DNA from 2 places in the Mesorhizobium abyssinicae genome. Region 1 is predicted to be linked to the other one. Evidence: predicted binding sites of a transcription regulator. Region 1 holds the regulator's gene; the other holds the start of a gene.

What was found. Region 1 encodes PhoB, which activates phosphate uptake and scavenging genes when phosphate is short. Its sites were predicted from a motif close to TGTCATNNANCTGTCAT; they were not measured.
Region 2: phnF (phosphonate metabolism transcriptional regulator PhnF) is a predicted target of PhoB. The motif match lies at 4,209-4,225, and genes of this name have one in related genera.

What each region holds. Positions count from the first base shown of each region.
Region 1 is NZ_JARAKC010000006.1:244,094-255,540, reverse strand. Features, by position in the region: gene pstC (phosphate ABC transporter permease subunit PstC) at 1-1,125, shown strand, start outside; gene pstA (phosphate ABC transporter permease PstA) at 1,122-2,438, shown strand; gene pstB (phosphate ABC transporter ATP-binding protein PstB) at 2,454-3,278, shown strand; gene phoU (phosphate signaling complex protein PhoU) at 3,302-4,012, shown strand; gene phoB (phosphate regulon transcriptional regulator PhoB) at 4,032-4,721, shown strand; gene PU724_RS16065 (ROK family protein) at 4,725-5,969, opposite strand; gene xylF (D-xylose ABC transporter substrate-binding protein) at 6,235-7,275, shown strand; gene PU724_RS16055 (sugar ABC transporter permease) at 7,436-8,755, shown strand; gene PU724_RS16050 (ATP-binding cassette domain-containing protein) at 8,784-9,581, shown strand; gene PU724_RS16045 (CHASE domain-containing protein) at 9,810-11,432, shown strand.
Region 2 is NZ_JARAKC010000001.1:852,740-864,186, reverse strand. Features, by position in the region: gene phnK (phosphonate C-P lyase system protein PhnK) at 1-764, opposite strand, end outside; gene PU724_RS04020 (alpha-D-ribose 1-methylphosphonate 5-phosphate C-P-lyase PhnJ) at 761-1,660, opposite strand; gene PU724_RS04015 (hypothetical protein) at 1,765-1,950, opposite strand; gene PU724_RS04010 (carbon-phosphorus lyase complex subunit) at 1,947-3,059, opposite strand; gene phnH (phosphonate C-P lyase system protein PhnH) at 3,061-3,666, opposite strand; gene phnG (phosphonate C-P lyase system protein PhnG) at 3,666-4,127, opposite strand; gene phnF (phosphonate metabolism transcriptional regulator PhnF) at 4,262-5,011, shown strand; gene PU724_RS03990 (amidohydrolase family protein) at 5,008-5,838, opposite strand; gene PU724_RS03985 (zinc-binding alcohol dehydrogenase family protein) at 5,843-6,859, opposite strand; gene PU724_RS03980 (ABC transporter permease) at 6,926-7,891, opposite strand; gene PU724_RS03975 (sugar ABC transporter ATP-binding protein) at 7,888-9,441, opposite strand; gene PU724_RS03970 (ABC transporter substrate-binding protein) at 9,589-10,584, opposite strand; gene PU724_RS03965 (aldo/keto reductase) at 10,901-11,447, opposite strand, start outside.

The DNA of each region.
Region 1 (11,447 bases):
CCCGCCAGTTTCGCTGAATTGCAGCCGCTGCTCGCCGCCAAGGGCGTGGCGCTGGCGACGGACACCCAGGACTACATGATCCCGATCGCCGTCGAGGCGAATGCGGTGCAGGACAGGCTCGGCCTGGTCGGCGCCGTCGTCACGCTCGTGCTGTCGATCGCCGGCGCCTTTTACGCGCTCCGGCAAGTCGCGCCGCGGGCGCGCGCCAGGAACAATGTCGAGCGGCTGATGCTGTGGGGGCTGCTGGCGGCCTCGACCATCGCCATCCTGACCACGGTCGGCATCGTGCTTTCGATGCTGTTCCAGACCATCCAGTTCTTCGACAGCGTTTCGCCGGCGAGCTTCTTCTTCGGCACCGTCTGGGATCCGCGCTTCGCCGCGGCCGGCTCGGGCGGCAGCCAGGGCCAGTTCGGCCTGATTCCGCTCCTGTCCGGCACGCTCTACATCGCCTTCGTCGCCCTGCTGGTGGCGGTGCCGGTCGGTTTGATGTCGGCCGTCTACATGGCCGAATACGCCTCGCCCAAGGTGCGCTCGGTGGTGAAGCCCGCGCTCGAGCTGCTGGCCGGCATCCCGACCATCGTCTACGGCATTTTCGCCGTCGTCACGCTGGGGCCGTTCCTGCGCGATCTCTCGGCGGCGCTGACCGGCGGTTCGCCCTTCATCCAGGGCCAGAGCATCTTCACCGCCGGCCTGGTCATGGGCGTCATGCTGATCCCGGTCGTATCCTCCCTGTCGGACGACATCATCACCGCGGTGCCGCGCGCCATGCGCGACGGCTCGCTCGGCCTCGGCGCTACGCGCTCGGAGACGATCAAGCGGGTGATCCTGCCGGCCGCGCTGCCCGGTATCGTCGGCGCCATCCTGCTGACCGCCTCGCGCGCCATCGGCGAGACCATGATCGTGGTGCTCGCCGCCGGCGTCGCCGCCAATCTCACCGCCAATCCGTTCGAGGCGATGACCACCATTACCGTCAAGATCGTCAACCAGCTGACCGGCGACCTCGAATTCAATTCGCCGCAGACGCTGGTCGCCTTCGCGCTCGGCATCACGCTGTTCGCGCTGACGCTGGTGATGAACATCGTCGCCCTCTACATCGTGCGCAAATACCGGGAGCAGTACGAATGACCGATATCCCGCTGGATACGATGGTCCGGGCCGCGGCTCCCGCGCGCCGCGACATCGGCCTCAAGGCCCGCTACGCCGCCGAACGCCGGTTCCGCATCTATGGCGTGCTGGCGATCTCGGTCGGCCTCGCCTTCCTCGCCATCATGCTGATCACCATCGTCTCGAAGGGCTACACCGCCTTCTGGCAGACGACCGTGACGCTGCCGATCAATTTCGACGAGAAGATCATCGATCCTTCCAACAAGCGCGCCACCGATCCGGACGTGCTGATCAAGGCGAACTATCCCAAGCTGGCCGACAAGGCGCTGATGGCCAAGCTCGGCATCGATCCCGCCAACAAGCCGATGGCGCTGAAGCTGAAGGGCTTCCTGTCGGAGGGCGCGCGCGTGCAAGTGCGCGACATCGTCGTCGCCGATCCGTCGGTCATCGGCACCACGCGCAACGTCGACATCCTCGCCGCGGCCAATCTCGATTCCGCCTTCAAGGGCCAGATCGACCTCAACGTCGAGGAAGCGCGCCGCAAGGTCTCTGACCAGCAGATCGCCTGGATGAACCAGCTCAAGGCCGACGGCACCATGGCCGAGCATTTCAACAAGGGCCTGTTCACCTATGGCGCCTCCAGCCGTCCGGAAACGTCGGGCATGGGCGTGGCCATCATCGGCTCCTTCTACATGATGGTGATCGTGCTGCTTCTGGCGCTGCCGATCGGCGTCGCCGCCTCCATCTATCTGGAGGAATTCGCCAAGAAGAACCGCTTCACCGACCTGATCGAAGTCAACATCAACAATCTGGCGGCGGTGCCGTCGATCGTCTTCGGCCTGCTCGGCCTCGCCGTGTTCATCAACTTCCTCGGCATGCCGCGCTCGGCCGCCTTTGTCGGCGGACTGGTGCTGACGCTGATGACGCTGCCGACGATCATCATCGCCACCCGCGCGGCGCTTGCCGCAGTGCCGCCGTCGATCCGCTCGGCGGCGCTCGGTCTCGGCGCCTCCAAGATGCAGATGGTGTTCCAGCACATCCTGCCGCTTGCCGCCCCCGGCATCCTCACCGGCACCATCATCGGCCTGGCGCGCGCGCTCGGCGAGACCGCGCCGCTGCTCCTGATCGGCATGGTCGCCTTCGTTGCCGACTATCCGAAGACGCCATTCGATCCGGCGACAGCGCTGCCGGTGCAGATCTACATGTGGGCCAACGAGGCAGAGCGCGCCTTCGTCGAGCGCATGTCGGGCGCGATCATCATCCTGCTCGTCTTCCTCATGGCCATGAACATCACGGCGATCGTGCTCAGGCGCCGCTTCGAACGGCGCTGGTAAAAGAAGGCATCTGGTATGAACATCATGACCGAACAGTCTCTTGAAAACGCAGTGGGCGACAAAATGAACGCCAAGTCGAACGAAGTGATCAAGATGCGCGGCGACAAGGTCGGCGTGTTCTATGGCGAGAAGCAGGCGCTGTTCGACGTCAATCTCGACGTCCGCCTCAACCAGGTGACGGCGCTGATCGGTCCTTCGGGCTGCGGCAAGTCGACCTTCCTGCGCTGCCTCAACCGCATGAACGACACCATCGATTCGGCGCGGGTGACCGGCAAGATCACGCTGGACCAGGAGGACATCTACGACAAGAGCATCGACGTCGTCGAGCTCAGGGCCCGGGTCGGCATGGTGTTCCAGAAGCCGAACCCGTTCCCGAAGTCGATCTACGAGAATGTCGCCTACGGCCCGCGCATCCATGGGCTGGCCAAGCGCAAGGCCGACATGGACCAGATCGTCGAATCCAGCCTGAAGAAGGCGGCGATCTGGAACGAGGTGAAGGACCGCCTGCACGAGCCCGGCACCGGCCTGTCCGGCGGCCAGCAGCAGCGCCTGTGCATCGCCCGCGCCATCGCCGTCTCGCCGGAGGTGATCCTGATGGACGAGCCGTGTTCGGCGCTCGACCCGATCGCAACCGCCCGCGTCGAGGAGCTGATCGACGAGCTGCGCCAGAACTACACGATCGTCATCGTCACCCATTCGATGCAGCAGGCGGCGCGCGTGTCGCAGCGCACGGCGATGTTCCACCTCGGCTACCTGGTCGAGGAGGGCGCCACCGACAAGATGTTCACCAACCCCGACGACAAGCGCACCCAGGACTACATCACCGGCCGGTTCGGCTGATTTCCAAGCACGAGGACAGGATCATGGGTGAACATCATACGGTTGCGTCTTTCGACGAGGATCTCGGCGCCATCAGCAAGCTGATCTCCGACATGGGCGATCTCGCCCGCTCGATGGTCGCCGGCTCGACGCGCGCGCTGCTCAATTCAGACAACGCCCTGGCGCAGCGTGTGGTGTCCGACGACGCCATCATGGACGCACGCCAGCGCGAGCTCGACGACCGCGCCATCACGCTGATCGCCAAGCGGCAGCCGATGGCCAACGATCTGCGCGCCGTGGTCGGCTCGATCCGCATGGCGGGCGACCTCGAACGCATCGGCGACCTCGCCAAGAACATCGCCAAGCGCGTCGGCACCGTCGGTCTCAGCGTCACGCCGCGCGACCTTTCGCATTCGATCGACGGCATGGCGCAGCTGGTGCTGATTCAGGTGCAGGGGGTCATCGAGGAATATGCCGCCGCGGATGCCGCGGCGCTTGCCAAGCTCCGCAACGACGACGAGCGCATCGACGTCAAATACACCTCGGTGTTCCGCGAGCTTTTGACCTACATGATGGAAGATCCGCGCAACATCACCGCTTGCACGCATCTGTTGTTCTGCGCCAAGAATCTGGAGCGCATCGGCGACCATGTCACCAATATCGCCGAGAACGCCTACTACGTGCTGACCGGCCAGCAACTGCCCGCCAATCGTCCGAAGCTGGACGAGACGGCGATGTCGGCGCCGGCGGCCTGAGAAGAAGGGTGACGGGCCGATGATCGCGCCACGCATCATGGTGGTGGAGGACGAGGAGCCGCTGGGGGTGCTGCTCCGCTACAATCTTGAATCGGAAGGCTACCAGGTCGAGGTGGTGACACGCGGCGACGAGGCCGAAATCCGGCTGCAGGAAAACGTGCCCGACCTCCTGGTGCTCGACTGGATGGTGCCGGCGGTTTCCGGTATCGAGCTCTGCCGGCGTCTCAGGATGCGGCCGGAGACCGAGCGGCTGCCGATCATCATGCTGACGGCGCGCGGCGAGGAAAGCGACCGGGTGCGCGGCCTCTCCACCGGCGCCGACGACTATCTGGTCAAGCCGTTCTCGACGCCGGAGTTCATGGCGCGCGTCAAGGCGCTGCTGCGCCGCGCCAAGCCGGAAGTCCTGTCCAGCATGCTGAAGGTCGGCGACATCGTGCTCGACCGCGAATCGCATCGTGTCTATCGCAAGAAGAGCGAGATCCGGCTCGGTCCGACCGAGTTCCGCCTGCTCGAATTCATGATGCGCCATCCCGGCCGCGTGTTCTCGCGCAGCCAGCTGCTCGACAATGTCTGGGGCGAGACGATCTACATCGACGAGCGCACGGTCGACGTGCATGTCGGCCGCCTGCGCAAGGCGGTCAACAATGGCCGCATGCCTGACGTCATCCGCACCATCCGCGGGGCCGGATACGCGATCAGGGAAGATTGACGCTCAGGCCACGTTCTTCCCGGTGGCGCCGCCTTTCACCTGCACGCCCGGCGCGAAAATCTCCTGGTCGACGAAGGTCAGTGCGCGCATGGCGCAGCCTTCGCGGATGAGCGGCAATTCGTTCGGCTCGGTGTCGAAGGAGATCGACTTCGAATGCTGGCCGCCGGCGGTCTGGGCGATCGCCTCGCGCAGCGCCGGCTCGATCAGGTCGAAGGCGGCGGCGCTGACGCCGACCATGGCGACGGGAGCTGGATCGATCAGCGCGAACAGGCTGCCGAGGCCGTAGCCGAGCGCCTCGCCGGCCTTGCGGTAGGCCTGGCGCTCCGGGCCGTCGCCGGCGCGCGCCCTGGCGGCGAGCGAGCGCATGTCGGCGTCGCTGACATCGACCGGCTCGGCGTCCTCGCCCATCTGCTTGGCATTGCGCCAGATCGCATAGTTGCCGGCATAGGCCTCGACGCAGCCGCGCCGGCCGCAGCGGCAGAGCGCGCCGCCCGGCCGGTGGATCATGTGGCCGAATTCGCCGCCGGAGGAATGGGTGCCGGTGAACAGCTCTCCCTTCAGCACCAGCCCCATGCCGATGCCGTGCGAGAGCAGGATGGCAATGAAGTCGTCGCGGTACCGCTCGGGATCGCGCCACTGCAGCGCCACCGCCATCATGTTGCAGTCATTCTCCATGGTGGCCGGAACGCCGAATTCGGCTTCCAGAATGTCGGCGAAGGCGATGTCGGTCTGCGGCGTGATCGGTGACCACAACATGGCGCGGGCATGGGTGTCGGTGATGCCCTGGATGCCCATGGCGATGCGGGCGACGCCGCGGACGTCGAGGTCGGGATCCTCGAAACGGCGCCGGACGATGGCCACGCATTCGCCGATCAGCTCGTCGCGCGGCATGATCGCCGTGTCGAGGCGGCGCTGCTCCTCGGCAATGACCTGCCCGGCATAGTCGATGACGGCGACGGAAAGGAAGTTCAGCGACAGGACCACCGTCATCACCGCCGTGGCTTCCGGATTGAGGGCAAGCCCGACCTGCGGCCGGCCGCGCTTCAGCGAAACAGCCTCGTTTGGCTTGCTCTCGGTCAGGATGCCTTCCTGGATCAGGTCGGACGAGATCGCCGAGATGGTCGAATGGCTGAGGCCGGTGGTGGCGGCGATCTCGGTACGCGACGGCTGGCCGGCGCGGCGCACGGCCGAAATAACCATCGCCCGGTTGCGTCGGCGCAGATCGTCGTGGCGGATTCCAACCGACATGCTTTGCCTTCCTCCCGGTCGTCGCGGCCGTTTTTGATTTCGAAGGCCGTCGGCGACACCGTATGAATAGTGGCAGAAGCGGGCCAGCCTGTCATTTATTTATTCCGGAGCTCGAAAAAAATTCGCCGAGGCCTCGGAATCGCTCAGAATCGTTGTTGACAGCGCTCCGCCGTTGGATCATATTTTTTTCGAGGCTCGAAAAAAAGCCTCTATGCCGGCCTCAGGGCCAGTCTGGGTCGCGCCGCAATGGCGCAGGGAGGAAATCATGAAGAAATTCGCAACCGCCATGCTGGCGGGTGTCGCCTTGTCGTTGACGCTCGCGTCGGTCGCCGAGGCGAAGGACAAGGTGATCGGCGTTTCCTGGTCGAACTTCCAGGAAGAGCGCTGGAAGACCGATGAAGCGGCGATGAAGAAGGCCATCGAGGCGGCCGGCGACAAGTATATTTCGGCCGACGCGCAGTCCAATCCCGGCAAGCAGCTGACCGACGTCGAAAGCCTGATCTCGCAGGGCGCCAATGCCCTGATCGTGCTGGCGCAGGACGCTTCGGCCGTCGGGCCGGCGGTGCAGAAGGCGCTGGACGAAGGCATTCCGGTCGTCGGCTACGACCGGCTGATCGAGAACAAGGACGTCTTCTACCTGACCTTCGACAACAAGGAAGTCGGCCGCATGCAGGCCCGCGAAGTGTTCAAGGTCAAGCCGGAAGGCAATTATGTCTTCATCAAGGGCTCGGGCGCCGACCCGAACGCCGATTTCCTGTTCGCCGGCTCGATGGAAGTGCTGAAGGAAGCCATCGACGGCGGCAAGATCAAGAATGTCGGCGAGGCCTATACCGACGGCTGGCTGCCCGCCAACGCGCAGAAGAATATGGAGCAGTTCCTGACCGCCAACGACAACAAGGTCGATGCGGTGGTGGCGGCCAATGACGGCACCGCCGGCGGTGTCGTCGCCGCGCTGACGGCGCAGGGCCTCGCCGGGACCGTTCCGGTGTCGGGCCAGGACGGCGACCACGCCGCGCTGAACCGCATCGCGCTCGGCACCCAGACCGTGTCGGTGTGGAAGGACGCGCGCGAACTCGGCAAGAACGCCGCCGAGATCGCCTCGGCTCTCGCCGACGGCAAGAAGATGACCGACATTGCCGGCGTCAAGGACTTCACCACGCCGGGCGGCAACACCGTCAAGTCGCTGTTCCTGACGCCGGTCGCGATCACCAAGGACAACCTCAACGTCGTCATCGACGCGGGCTGGATCAAGAAGGACGAAGTCTGCGCCGGCGTTGCCGCGGGCGCCGTCGCCGCCTGCAACTGAGGCAGGCCTTCCAGTTTGAAGACCAGGCGCCGCGGCCCATGAGCCGCGGCGTCCATCAAGCTTCGTTTCGCAACGGGCTTCCGGCTTCAAGTGAGCCGGGAAAGCCAATAGAATCATGTTCCGGCAACCGCGCCAGACGGCAAACCGGTGGGAGGAAATCATGACCGATACGACCTCAAGCACGGTCGCCGCGGACCGGGCACGCGCAGCCGAACTCAGCGCCGCCGGCCGCTTCCTCAAGGCAACCGAACTCGACACGCGCATGCTCGGCATGGTCGGCGCGCTGCTGGTCATCTGGATCGGCATCCACGTCCTGTCGGGCGGGCTTTTCCTGACGCCGCGCAACCTGTGGAACCTGTCGGTGCAGACGTCCTCGGTAGCCATCATGGCGACCGGGATGGTGCTGGTCATCGTCATGCGCAATATCGATCTTTCCGTCGGCTCCGTCGAAGGCGTGGTCGGCATGATCATGGGCGTGGCGCAGGCCGAATTCCTGATCCGGGTCATCGGTCTCGAGCTCGGAAATCCATGGCTGTGGATCATCGCGCTCGCTGCCGGCGTGGTGCTTGGCCTGGCGATCGGCGCCTTCCAGGGCTTCATCATCGCCTATATGGAGGTGCCGGCTTTCATCGTCACGCTGGGCGGCCTGCTGGTCTGGCGCGGCATGGCCTGGATGATCACCAGCGGCCGCACGGTCGCGCCGCTCGACGCCACCTTCCAGTTGATGGGTGGCGGACCGCGCGGCTCGATCGGGGCCACGGCGAGCTGGGTCGTTGGCGTCGTCGCCTGCGCGGCGGTCGCCTTCGCGCTGCTCAACGGCCGCTCGCAGCGCAAGCGGTTCAATTTCCCGCTGCGTCCGGTATGGGCGGAAGTCTTCCTCGGCGTCGTCGCCTGCGCCGCCATCCTCGGCGCGGTCTCGGTCGCCAATTCCTATCCGTGGCCGGTCGGCATCGTGCGCCAGTACGCCCAGCAGAACGGCATCACCATTCCCGAAGGCGGTCTGTTCATCGCCCACGGCATCGCCATACCGGTGCTGATGGCGGTCGCGGTCGGCATCGTCATGACCTTCATCACCCGGCGAACCCGCTTCGGCCGCTATGTGTTCGCCATCGGCGGCAATCCGGAGGCGGCCTCGCTCGCCGGCATCAACACGCGCTGGGTGACGATGAAGGTGTTCATGATCATGGGCGTGCTGGCCTCGATCAGCGCCGCCATCTCGTCGGCGCGCCTCAACGCCGCGACCAACGCGCTGGGCACGCTGGACGAGCTCCTGGTCATCGCCGCCGCCGTCATCGGCGGCACGTCGCTCGCCGGCGGCTCGGGAACCGTGCTGGGGGCCATGCTCGGCGCGCTTCTGATGCAGTCGCTGCAGTCAGGCATGGTGCTGCTCGGCATCGACTCGCCGCTGCAGAGCATTGTCGTCGGCGCGGTTCTGGTCGTCGCCGTCTGGCTCGATACCGTCTACCGCAAGCGAGTCTGAGCAAGAACTTCAGGGAGGAGACGCGACCATGGAAAAGACAGCTCCCACCGGCACGCCGCTGATCGACATGCGCAACATCTCGATCGCCTTCGGCGGCATTCGCGCCGTCGACGATGCCTCGATCGATCTCTTTCCAGGCGAGGTGGTGGCGCTGCTCGGCCACAACGGCGCCGGCAAGTCGACGCTGATCAAGATCCTGTCCGGCGCCTACAAGCGCGACGCCGGCCAGATCTTCGTCAACGGCGAGGAGGCGCACATCTCCAATCCGCGCGACGCCAAGAAATACGGCATCGAGACGATCTACCAGACGCTGGCGCTCGCCGACAATGTCGACGCCGCCGCCAATCTCTTCCTCGGCCGCGAGCTGATGACCGGCTGGGGCACGCTCGACGATGTCGCCATGGAGGCCGAGGCGCGCAAGGTGATGGGCCGGCTCAATCCGCGCTTCCAGCGTTTCAAAGAGCCGGTGATCAAGCTCTCCGGCGGCCAGCGGCAGTCGGTGGCGATCGCGCGCGCCATCCTGTTCAACGCCCGCATCCTGATCATGGACGAGCCGACGGCCGCGCTCGGGCCGCAGGAGACGGCGCAGGTCGGCGAGCTGGTCAAGCAGCTCAAGGCCGAGGGCATCGGCATCTTCCTGATCAGCCACGACATCCACGACGTGTTCGAGCTTGCCGACCGGGTCTGCGTGATGAAGAACGGGCAGGTGGTCGGCACCGCGCGCACCAGCGACGTCACCCAGGACGAGGTGCTCGGCATGATCATCCTTGGCAAATGTCCGCCCGGCGCCATTCCCGGACCGGGGGCGCTGAAGATCGCCGCCTGAGGATTGGAAGCCGGCCAGAGCGGTTCAACGTTTCACGGAAACGCAGAACCGCTCTATCTCTTTGTTTTCACTCAATTCCGGACGGAAAACCGGTTCCCGCTTTTCCTGGAATTGCTCTAATGTCCGATACGTGATGTGCCAGGCGTCATGATGATTTGGCCGTGCCATTGTGTTGCCGCGGGGACTTGCTCATAAAGGTGCCCAACCGTTCAGGGGCCACTTCCTCAGTTGAAAAAGTTCTTCCCGATCCTCGCCTTCATCGCCGTCGCGCTGATCAGCCTGACGATGGCGGGGTTCGCCTATTTCGCCACGCAGGAAGCGGCGCGGATCAAGTTCGACGCGACCGCGGACGACGCGCTCAACCGGATCGAGAGCCGCATCGATCTCCACCTTTCGCTCCTGCGCTCGACCCAGGCGCTGTTCGACGCCCGCAACGGCGACATTTCACGCAATGAATTCAAGGCGTTCTTCAACGCGCTCGATGTCGACAACAATTTCGCCGGGCTGCGCGGCATCGGCTTCCTGCGGCTGGCCAAGGCCGGCGACGAGGCGGCGGTCGAGCGCGATATCCTGCGCGACCATGGCGTCGCGCATCAGGTCTACCCCGCGACGACGCAACCCTGGCGCACGCCGATCGTGATGTTCGAACCGATAGCTCCGTCCAACCAGGCCAGCATCGGCTACGACATGTTCACCGAGCCGGCGCGGCGGGTGGCGATCGAAAAGGCGATGGCCGACGACCAGCAGCATGCAAGCGGCCTGATCCAGCTCGGCCAGGGGACGGGCGCTACCCAGACCTTCCCTGGGTTCCTGGTCTTCGTGCGGCTCAATGTCGAAACCGCGCCCGAGGTCATCAACGCCAGCCGGTCGTCGACGGCGGGATTCCTCTATGCGGCCTTCCGCGCCCGGGACCTGTTCCAGACTGCGCTCAGCCGCGCCCCGCTGCTGCCGGTCAACACCGAGATCTATGACGGCAAGGTGGACGCCGGCAATCTTCTGTTCCGGTCGGAGACGCCGCCGTCCGAGACCCTCGGCGAGAGGCTGCTGGTGAGCCGCAAGCTCGTCGTCGCCGGTCGTCCCTGGACGGTGCTGTTTCGGCCGACAAGCGCTTTCTCGCTGCCGTCCTCGCGCGCCATTCCGGTGATGCTCGGCCTGTTCGGACTGTTGCTCGCCGGCGCCATAGCGCTGGTGGCGCGCTATCAGGAGCGTGCCTATGACGCGGTATCGCTGCTGCACGAGACGACGGAAAAGAGCCTGCTCGAGAAGGAGCTGATGCTGCAGGAGATGAAGCATCGCATCAAGAACTCGATCACCAGGGTGCTGGCGATCGCGCGCCAGACGGCTTCGCACGCCACCGACGTGAAGGAGTTCTCGTCGTCCTTCGCGGCGCGGCTGCAGGCGATGGCGGCGTCGCAGGACATGCTGACCCGCTCGCGCTGGCAGAAGGCCGATCTCGGCGATCTGCTGCGCATCGAGCTCGGCCAGGTGTTCGGCAAGGAGCTTCCCGCTGGCATATTGTCCGGACCGGAGGTGCTGCTCGACGAGACGACGACCCAGGCACTCGGCCTGACTTTCCATGAGCTGGCGACGAACGCGTTGAAATATGGCGAGGCCGGCAATTCCGTGGGGGCGCTCAAGGTCGACTGGTCGCTGCAGGGGCGCGGCCGCGACAGGCTGCTGGTGCTCAACTGGCGTGAAGCCGGACAGAAGCAGCTCGAAGCCCCGGCCAAGACCGGCTTCGGCACCAAGCTCATAGATCTCAACGTGACGCGCGAATTGCGTGGCACGATCAAGCGCGAGTTTCTCGCCGAGGGGCTGAAGGTGGAGATCAGAATCCCGCTGGCGACCTGAAAGGCGCTCCCCTCA
Region 2 (11,447 bases), on a different contig from region 1:
ATCGAAGAAACAAGCAACTGCGTATAGGGCGCGCGCGGGTCGTCCAGCACGCGGTCGGTGAGGCCGGATTCGACGACATGGCCGTCCTTCATCACCATCATGCGCTGCGACAGAAGTCGCGCCACGGCGAGGTCGTGGGTGACGACGATGGCCGCCAGGCCAAGGTCGGTGACCAGCCCGCGCAGCAGGTCGAGCAGACGCGCCTGCACCGAGACGTCGAGTCCACCGGTCGGCTCGTCCATGAACACCAGGCGCGGCCCGGTGACGAGGTTGCGGGCGATCTGCAGGCGCTGGCGCATGCCGCCGGAAAAGGCGCGCGGCTCGTCGTCGATGCGGTCCTCGTCGATCTCGACGCGCGACAGCCAGTCGACGGCGGTGGCGCGGATTTTTCCGTAGTGGCGGTCGCCGACGGCCATCAGCCGCTCGCCGACATTGGCGCCGGCCGACACCGTCATGCGCAGGCCATCGGCCGGGTTCTGGTGGACAAAACCCCAGTCGGTGCGCATCAGGAAACGACGCTCGGCCTCGCTCATGCGATAAAGCTCGCGCCATTGGCCGTCGCGCATGCGGTAGCTGGCGGTGCCGGAAGAGGGCAGCAGCCGGGTCGACAGGCAGTTGAGCAGCGTCGTCTTGCCGGAGCCGGATTCACCGACCACCGCCAGCACCTCGCCAGGCCAGAGGTCGAAGCTGACAGTCTCGCAGCCTACGCGCGAGCCGTAGAATTTGGACAGCGCCGAGACGCGCAGCAGCGGTTCGTCGGTCATTCGGCCGGCTCCGTTCTTTCGAGAGCAAGTTGGGCGTCAGGCGCTAGGTGGCCGCGATGGCCTTCCTCACGCCGCTTCTCGCAGTGGTCGGTGTCGGAGCAGACGAACATGTGGCCGCCGTGGTCGTCGAGGATGACCTCGTCGAGATAGACATTCTCCGCCGCGCAGAGCGCGCAGGGCTGGTCGAAGGTCTGCACCTCAAACGGATGGTCCTCGAAGTCGAGGCTGACCACGTCGGTGAATGGCGGCACGGCATAGATGCGCTTTTCGCGGCCGGCGCCGAACAACTGCAAAGCCGGCGACCGATGCATTTTCGGATTGTCGAATTTCGGCGTCGGCGACGGGTCCATCACATAACGGCCCTCGACCTTGACCGGATAGGCGTAGGTGGTGGCGATGCGGCCGTGCCTGGCGATGTCCTCGTAGAGTTTGACATGCATCAGGCCGTATTCCTCAAGCGCATGCATCTTGCGCGTTTCGGTCTCGCGCGGCTCCAGGAAGCGCAGCGGCTCGGGGATCGGCACCTGATAGACCAGAATTTGGCCTGCGGTGAGCGGATGCTCGGGGATGCGATGTCGGGTCTGGATGATGGTGGCGCTGGCGGTGTCGGTAGTCACCGCGACATTGGCGACCTTCTTGAAGAAGGCGCGGATCGAGACGGCATTGGTGGTGTCGTCGGCGCCCTGGTCGATGACCTTCAGCACGTCGTCCGACCCGATGATCGAAGCGGTGACCTGGACGCCGCCGGTACCCCAGCCATAGGGCATCGGCATCTCGCGCGAGGCGAAGGGCACCTGGTAGCCGGGGATGGCGATACCCTTGAGGATGGCGCGGCGGATCATCCGCTTTGTCTGTTCGTCGAGATAGGCGAAGTTGTAGGTGGCGATGTCGGTCATGGCGATCACATCCACTCCCTGCTATTGAATTGACGCCCAGAAAACGGAAATAAAGGCGAAGTCGGATGACCCAGACCGGTTGGATACATATTGGAATTCTGCTTCTAGCCTTCGCCTGCATGGTCGGGTTTGTTCTTCGGCGTTTGTTTTTGCCGACCTTCAGAGAAGGCGCGCATGTCACAGGCGGAAACGGCAGCTATGTCGGCGGGCACAGCAGCCATTCCCATGATGGCGGCGACGGGAATGGCAATGGCGGGGGCGGCAATGGCGGGGGTGGCGACTAGGCTCATTCGGAGGCCTCGCGCTTCTCCTCGCCAGTGCGGTGATCTTCACGCGCGTCGTGCTCGGCGCGCATGCGGCGCACCAGATCGAGCTCGGCCTGGAAGTCGACATAGTGCGGCAGCTTCAGATGCTCGACGAAGCCGGTCGCCTGGACATTGTCGGAATGCGAGATGACGAACTCCTCGTCCTGCGCGGCGGCGACGATGTCCTCGCCGAGTTCGCCGGCCCGCAAGGCACGGTCGCAGAGCGCCATCGCCATCGCCTTGCGCTCGCTCTGGCCGAAGACCAGGCCGTAGCCGCGGGTGAATTGCGGCGGCGCCTTGGCCGAGCCCTTGAACTGGTTGACCATCTGGCATTCGGTGACGCAGATCGCGCCGAGCGGCACGGCGAAAGGCAGTTCCGGCACGTCGAGCTCCAGCTCGACCTCGCCGATACGGACCTCGCCGACAAAGGGGTGGTTGCGGGCATAGCCGCGCTGGGTGGAATAGCCGAGCGCGAGCAGAAAACCCTCGTCGCCGCGCGACAGCGCCTGCAAGCGGACGTCACGCGCCATCGGGAATTGCAGCGGCTCGCGGGTGATGTCGCCGGGAACATGCTCGCCGGGCATGTCGCCATCGGCCTCGATCAGGCCCTCGCGGGCGAGGATCGCCGAGACGCGCGGCATGGGCTCGGCCTCGGTGGCACGTTGCATGGGCTCGGCGACGTCGCCGCCGGCGGCAAGCTCGGGATCGAGCAGCCGGTGTGTGTAGTCGAAGGTCGGGCCGAGCAGCTGGCCGCCGGGCAGGTCCTTGTAGGTTGCCGACACACGACGCTCGACCAGCATGGCGCCGGTGTCGACCGGCCTGGTGTAGCCGAAGCGCGGCAGCGTGGTGCGGTAGGCGCGGATGAGGAAGATCGCCTCGATCATGTCGCCGCGCGCCTGGACGATGGCAAGTGCTGCCAGCTCGCGGTCGTAGAGCGAACCCTCGCTCATCACCCTGTCGACGCCGAGCGCCAGCTGCTCGACGACCTGGTCGAGGCGCAGCGCCGGCACCGTGCGGTCGCCGCGACGGCGATCGGCGAGCAGGCGGTGCGCATTGGCAATCGCGGCCTCGCCGCCTTTCACCGCGACATACATGTCAGGCCTCCATCGTCTTGATGCGCGTGGTGCGCGGCAGGCAGGCGACCCCGTCCGGTGCTGCCAGGATGATGTCGACGCCGCGCGGAAAGCGCTGGCTGTTCTGCTTCCACTGCTCGATGAAGTGGCGCGGCATCTCGGCCGGCGCGAGCATTGCCATCTTCTCGATGCCCGGGCCTTCGAGCAGCAGGGGAACGCCCGAGGCGAGATCGCTGACGATGAGGATCAGCGTCGTCGAGCGGTCGGGATATTCCTGCGTGCCTTGCGAAAAGCCATCCAGCGCCATCATCTCGGCCGGCCTGGCTATAATGGCGAAATGCGCGTCGGCCGGCATGTTGGCGAGCGGCGCGCCGGTGTGGAAGCCGAGCCAGGATCTGACCGGCGCTTCGGCCTGCAACGCAGGTTCGAGCCAGAGCGGGGTGTCGTTGTCGCAGAGCGTCAGCGCCACGGCGCCCGATGTCACTGACAGCGGCGCCGGCGGGCGGGCGAGGCCCGGCAGCGGCTGTATGCTGCCCGGCCGCGCCATGGCGTCCATGACGGCGCGAAACACGGTCTGCGCATTGAAGACCGGATCGGCGAAGCCGCCCTCGATCGCTTGCGTCTCCATCAGTCCTCTCCGCGCACCATGGTGAAGAAATCCACTTTCGTCGCCGCCGTCTCGGCGCGACGTTTTTCCTGCGCCTCGCTGAGCACCGTACGCAGCGGCGCGATGACCCTGGTCTCGACAATTTCGCGATGGGCCGGGTCCTGCCACAGCGCGTCGGCGATCGCGGCCAGCTTCGCCTTCTGCCTGTCGCGGCCGAGCGCATAGCTATGGCCGACCTGACCGGAGGGCAGGCGCACCGTGGCGCGGGTGACCGTCGCCTCGCCGACATTGAAGGGCGCGCCGCCGCCCCCGATGCGGCCACGCACCGTCACCAGACCGGTTTCGGGGCCGCGCAAGAGTTCGGCTTCCAGGGGCAGGCCGGCCTTGCTCCAAAGCCGGGCGAGCTCGTCGCCCCCGGACTGCGCCAGCGTCGCCATCGCCGCCTTGCGCCCGGCCTGCTCGCGCGCTTCCTGTCCTCGCATGGCAGCACTCCGTCGATTGCGTAAATTTGTCTATTGATATAGACAACTATACAAATTATACGCATTAGCTAGCGCGAGTCCATGACGGCTGGATGACATCGGCGAAAAGTCTGGGCGGTGAACCGGGGGCTGACATGAGTGGGCAGCAGGCAGCCAGCATCGAGCGGCGCAGCGGCGTTTCGCTGTGGCGGCAGATCGCCGACCGGATCCTGCAAGGGATCGCGGCCGGCGACTTTGCCGAGAGCGCGGCGCTGCCGCCGGAAATGGCGCTTGCCGAACGCTATGGCGTCAATCGCCATACGGTGCGCAGCGCCATCGCGGCGCTGGTGCAGGAGGGCGTGCTGAGGGCCGAGCAGGGGCGCGGCACCTTCGTCTTGTCGCGCAAGCGGCTTTCCTACCCGATCGGCGCCCGCACGCGCTTTTCGACGGGCCTGCAGGGGCAGACAAGCGAGCGGCATATCGCGCTGCTCGCCTCATCGGTCGAGCCGGCAAGCCGGCGCATCGCCGATGCCTTGAAGCTCGCCAGGGGAGCCGCCGTGCTCCGCCTGGAGACGCGCGGCGAGGCCGACGGCCATCCGGTGTCGCGCGCCACCGCCTGGTTCGACGCCAGGCGCTTCGCCGGCATCGATGCCGCCATGGCGGAGACGGGATCGGTCACCGCATCGCTCAGGCGCTTCGGCATCAACGATTATCTCAGGCAATCGACGGTGCTGTCGGCGCGCCATGCCGATGCCGCCGATCTTGCCGATCTCGACCTGCAGCCCGGCGCCATCGTGCTGGTGACGGTCGCGGTCAACGTCACGCTCGACGGTCAGCCGATCCAGTTTTCGGAGTCGCGGTTTCCGGCGGAGCGGGTGGAGCTCAAACTGTCGGCCAATGACTAGCCGATGCCGTAGAAGCGTGCGGCGGTGCCGCCGAAGACGGCGTCCTGCTCCGCCGGCGAAAGGCCTGCCAAAAGCTCCTTCGCGGCGGCCAGCCAATTCTCGTAGGTGGCGGCGAGCTCGCACACCGGCCAGTCGCTGCCGAACATCAGCCGGTCCGGCCCGAAGCAGGCAACGAGATGATCGGCATAGGGTTTGAGGCCGGCGACCGACCAGTTCGGCCCGGCCTCAGTGACCAGGCCGGAGAATTTGCAGACGACCGACGGCCGCTTCGCCAGCGCCGCCATGTCGCTTGCCCAGGGCTCTAGAATGCCCTTGGCGATGAAGGGTTTTGCCGCATGGTCGACGACGATCGGCAGGTCAGGCATGTGGTCGGCGAGTGCGGCGACCACCGGCAAATGGCGCGGCTGCGCCAGGGCGTCGAAACGCAGGCCGAGTTTCGGCAAAAGCTTCAGCGCGGCGAGCTGCTTCGGCTTCAAAATATCGAAGGTGTCGTCGATGTCCTGCAGCATCGGCCTTATGCCGCGAAACTTCGGCCGCGCCGCCAGCCGTCGCAGCGTCGCCTCGACATCGTCGGCTTCGAGATCGACCCAGCCGACCACGGCCGCGATGCTGTCGTCCTTGTCGGCGAGGTCGAGCATGAATTCGGTTTCGGCGACGGTCGCCGCCGCCTGGACGACGACGGTGCGGGCGATGCCGGCGGCCTGGAGGTGCGGCGCGAGGTCGGCCGGGAAGACGTCGCGCATGATCGGCGCGACGTGCGGCCCCATCCAGAAATAGTCGCCGCGCGCGATCTGCCAATAATGCTGGTGCCCGTCGATCCTCTGCATTGTCCTACCCGATCTCGATGACGGCCTTGATCAGACCGGATTTCTCATGCGCCCATCTTGCGAGATCACGCGGCGTGCCCGCAAGGCTCGTGCGGTGGGTGACGAGCTTTGCCATGGGCACCGCACTGTTGCGGATCGAGGTGGCGACATGGTCGAAATCGGCGCGGAGCGCATTGCGGCTGCCGATCAGCGTCATCTCGCGCTTGTGGAACTCCGGGTCGGAGAAGGTGATGTCGTCCTTGACGACACTGACCAGGACGAGGCTGCCGCCATGCGCGACATGGGCGAAGGCCGATTGCACCGACTGCGTGTTGCCGGTGGCGTCGAAGACCACGTCGAAGCCCTCGCCATCGGTCGCGTTCCGCACCAGATCGGCCGCCGCCTGCCGCGAGCCGTCGAGCGCGGCGAAACCAAGCTCGCTTTCGGCGAAGCCAAGGCGCTCGCTGCTCATGTCGAGCAGGCTGACGTCGAGGCCGGCGATGCGGGCAAACAGCGCCGTGCCAAGTCCGATCGGGCCGGCGCCGATGACCAGCGCGCGGGCGCCGGATTCGGTCAGCGCGCGGCGCACCGCATGCGCGCCGATCGCCAGGAATTCGACAGCGGCGGCATCGGCCAGCGACAGGCCGTTTGCCGGGTAAAGATTCTGCGCCGGCACCAGGATCTCTTCGCACATGGCGCCGTCGCGATGGACGCCGAGCACCTCGATCCTCACGCAGCAATTCGGCTTGCCTTTCCGGCAGGCGATGCATTTGCCGCAAGCCAGATAGGGGTTGATGATGACGGCCTCGCCGACGCTCAGGGCGACGCCCTCGCCGGTTTCGGCAACCGTGCCGGAGACCTCGTGGCCCATGATGCGGGGATAGGCGAGGAACGGGTGCTTGCCCTCGAAGATGTGGTAATCGGTGCCGCAGATGCCGACATGGCTGACTGCCACCCGCACCCAGCCGGCGGGCGGCGCGCCGGGCTCGTCGCGGTCTTCGAGGAAGAGCTCGCCGGGCGATCGGCAGACGACTGCTTTCATGCTTCAATCCAATTGTTTATGCCGCCGGCCCTCGCTTTCGCGGGGCCAGCGGCACTGGGAGGGAACTTACTTGCCGCGGCGGCGCAGCCCGTCAAAATAGACGATGACGATGATCAGCACGCCGGTGATGATGCGCTGCCAGAAGGCGTTGACGTTCAAAAGATTGGCGCCGTTGTTGATGGTGGCGAGGATGAAGGCGCCAAGCAGCGGGCCGTGCACGGAGCCGACCGCGCCGAACAGCGAAGTGCCGCCGATCACCGACGAGGCGATCGCCTGCAATTCCCAGCCCTCGGCCTGGGTCGGATTGCCGATGCCGATGCGCGAGGCGAGCAGCACGCCGACAAAGGCGGCGCACAGGCCGGACAGCGTATAGGCCATGTAGATGGTGCGCTGGACATTGACGCCGGACAGGCGCGAGGCCTCGGCGTTGGAGCCCACCGAGAACAGGTAGCGGCCCCAGCGGCTGTGGTGGAGGAAGATGTAGGCCGGGATGCCGACCAGGATCACCATCCAGAACAGGTTGGGGATGCCGACGAAGGAATTGCGCGAGAATTCCTGGAAGGCGTCGTTGTTGATCGAGATCGAATTGCCGTTGGTCATCAACAGGCCGATGCCGCGCAGCGAGGTCAGCGTCGCGAGCGTGATGATGAAGGGCGGCAGGCCCATCCTGACGATGCCGAAACCGTGGAACAGGCCGATGGCGACACCGACCAGCAAGGTGATCAGGATGGCGGCGAAGACCGGTACGCCGGCATTGATCAGCATCGCCGTGATGACGGTGGCGAAGCCGACCACGGCACCGACCGAAAGATCGATGCCGCCGGTGATGATGACGAAGGTCTGGCCGACCGCCAGGATGGCGATCATCGAGCCCTGGCGCAGCAGGTTGGAGATGTTGTTGGCCGAGGCAAAGCTCTGCGTCGACACCGACAGGATGACCCACAACAGAACCAGCAGCGCCAGCAGCGTCAGCCCGAACAGGGCGTTGTAGTTGCGCTTCGGCTTTTCGGCCGCGATCGCCTCGGTGCTCATTTCTGTCCTCCCTGTTTTTCTTGTTTCTCGGCGAGCGCCTGAGAGAGAATGTCTTCGTGGTCGGCGGTGCGGAAGCCGTGCGTGGCGACAAGCTTGCCGCGCCGGAACACATGCAGCGTGTCGGCGAGCTCATAGACCTCCGGCAGATAGGAGGAGATCAGGATGATGCCGGCGCCGTTGGACAACAGCGTCGAGAACAGGCGGTAGATCTCGGCCTTGGTGCCGACATCGACGCCGACCGTCGGCTCGTCGAAGATGAACAGCTTGGCGCCATGCGCCAGCCATTTGCCAATGACGATCTTCTGCTGGTTGCCGCCCGACAGGCTGGAGGCGAGCGCGTTGCGCGTCGGCGTCTTGATCCTCAGGCCGGCGATCTGGCGATCGGCCTCGACCTTCTCCTGCGTGTTGGAGATCAGGAGATTGTTCGAGATGCGCTTGTAGATCGGCAGGTTGAGGTTGAGGCCGACCGGCAGGTTGAGGCAGAGGCCCTGGTCGCGGCGGCTTTCCGGCGCCAGCGCCATGCCGAGCCGGATCGCATCGTGCTCGGAGTTGACCTGCACCTCCTTGCCTTCCCACAGGATCTGGCCGGCCGATTTCCGGTGGCGGCCGTAGAGGGTGGTGACGAACTCGCTGCGGCCGGCGCCGATCAGGCCGTAGAGACCGACGATCTCGCCGGCGCGGACGCTCAACGAGACATTCTCGAAGCCCTTGCCGGAGAGGTTGCGTGTCTCGACGATGGTCGCGCCCGGCGTAAAATGTTCCTTGTGGTAGATCTGCTCGATCGAGCGGTTGATCATCAGCTTGACCAGCTCCGGCTCGCTGGTCTCGGCGATGTTGCGGGTGCCGACCAGGGTGCCGTCACGCAGTACCGAGACACGGTCGGCGAGCTCGAACACCTCCTCCATGCGGTGGCTGATGTAGATGATGGTGACCCCTTCGCCCTTCAGCCGGCGGATCAGCTTGAACAGCTGGTCGGCCTCCTTGCGGGTGAGGTAGGCGGTCGGCTCGTCGAAGATCAGGAACTTGGTGCCGCGCACGGTGGCGCGGGCGGCGGCGATCAGCTGCTGCTGGCCGATGGTGAGATCGCCGAGCACGACATGCGCCGGCAGGTCGAAGCCAAGACCGTCGATGATCTTCTGCGCTTCCTTGACCATGGCCCGCTGCTGCAGGATGCCGAAGCGGGAATCCTCCTCGCCGAGGAACATGTTGGCGGCGACGGTGAGGTGGCGGCAGAGCACGACCTCCTGGTGCACGGCATTGATGCCGAGCGCCATCGCCTCGTGCGGGGTCGCCAGCGCCGCTGGCTTGCCCTCCCAGATGACGTCGCCGGAGGTGCGCGGCATGACGCCGGTGAGAAGCTTGATGAGGGTGGATTTGCCGGCGCCGTTCTCGCCGACGATGGCGTGGATCTCGCCGGACTTGAAGGCGAGGTTGACCGGCTTCAGCGCGTGCGTGCCGGGATATCGCTTTTCAAGCCCATGCAGTTCTAGGATCGTCCTGCCGGGCTCCAGCGTGGGGGCGGGGTGCAGGTCCTGCGCCGTCGACGTCATGACAATCCTCCCAGATTGGCCTCAAGATTGGCACGCAACGATGCGGCGCAGCCGCATCGTCAAGGATGGTTCAAGCCAGCGGATCCCCGGATGTGCTGGTGTTTCCGGGGCAGCGAGGCCCCGGAAACAGTGCGCCTATCGCGATGCTTAGTCGAGCTTCGGATTGAGCAGCGCGTCGATCTTCGGCTCTTTCATGTTGGCCTTGGTGACCAGGTTGGCGCCGGTGTCGACATTGGCCTCGACCTTCTCGCCCTTGGAGGCGGCGAGCGCAGTCTTGATGCCGTCATAGCCCATCCGGTACGGATCCTGGACGACGAGGCCGGAAATGACACCGTCGTTGAGGAACTTGATCAGCTTCTCGTCGCTGTCGAAGCCGATCAGCCCGACCTTGCCGGCCAGGTTGTTCTCGGCAATCGCCTGACCGACGCCCTGCGCCATGATCAGGTTGGAAGCGAAGATGCCTTTCAGGTCCGGATTGGCGGTGATCAGGTCGGTGGCGATGTTGAGGCCGGTCGTGGCCTGGCCGTCAGCATACTTGTCGGCGATCAGCTCGAGGCCGGGATATTTCGCCTTGAGCTGTTCCTTGAAGCCCTGCGCGCGCTGCTCGAGCGAGCCGGCGCCCGGCAGCGCGGTGATCAGCGCAACCTTGCCCTCGACCTTGCCGCCATTGGCTGCGCCGATGGCCGCGGCAAGTCCGTCAGCGGCGACGCGGCCGCCCTGGACGTTGTCGGTGGTCAGGAACGAGGTGAAGGCCTTGGAGTCGGCGCCGGAGTCGATGCCGATGACCTTGACCTTGGTGGCGGCCTCGTCGATCGGCTTGCCGAGCGCCTTGGCTTCGGTCGGCGCGATGACGACGGCGGCCGGATTGCCGGCGACGGCATTCTCGAGGATCGAGATCTGGCCGTTGACGTCGGTCTCGGCCTGCGCGCCAAGCTCCGGCACGTTGATGCCGAGGTCCTTGCCGGCCTTGCGGGCGCCGGCGAGCACGATCTGCCAGTAGAAGGACGTGGTGTCCTTGACGATGATCGGAATGGTCACGTCCGCCGCCGAGGCCGGCGCCGTGTGCAGCGCGCCGGCGAGCATCGAGGCGGCGGCGAGCGCGACGAAAGCGCGGCGGTTGAGAATGCTGGTCACGAATTTCATGAGGGTTCCTCCCTAGATCGCCCGGTGAAGGTTACGGAAGCTCCGTTCGGATAGGCGCGGCCCAAACAGAACTTTATCAATAAAAAACATTTGCCGTTTGTTGATAGTGCATCGACCCCGTCGACGCAAGTGCTGTTTCGTCACGTCTGCGCGACGGCCTAGCGTTTGCCGTCGCTACGTTCGAACGCTTCCGATCCTCCCGAATTGAGATGGAATATTAATTCCACCTATGTGTCAATATGGAATGTATGTTCTCTTTCGATCGTGAACTCTCCCGGCCCATGTAACGCACGGAGCCGGGCAGGAGCTCCGCCTATCAGCCGAGTTCCTGGACCACCGTATAGGGATCGTATTTGGCGTATTCCGCCGGCGCCACCTCGACGTCGAGCAGTTCCAGATTGCGCGTCAGGTTGGCCGGCTTGGCCGTGCCTGTCAGGACCGAGGCCACGACCGGTTCATGCAGCGGAAACTGGAAGGCGGCGGCCGCCAGCGGATAGCCGCCATCGGCCGCGATCCGCTCCATGGCGCCGACGCGGTCGAGGATATCCTTGCTCGCCGGCTGGTAATCGAAATGCGCGCCATGCACCGGACCGGTCGCCAATATGCCGGAGTTGAAGACGCCGCCGATGATCAGGGACGTCTGGCGCCGCCGGCAAAGCGGCAGCAGTTCGGCCTCCGCGCTGCGGTCGAGCAGCGAATAACGGCTGGCGAGCAGGATGCAGTCGAGCGGTGCCCGGCTGAGCACATCGAGGCAGATGCGCACCTCGTTGACGCCAAGGCCATAGGCGGAAATCGTGCCGGACGACTTCAGCTCCTCCAGCGCCTTCAACCCGCCATCCATGAACTGGCGGAAATGCAGCTTC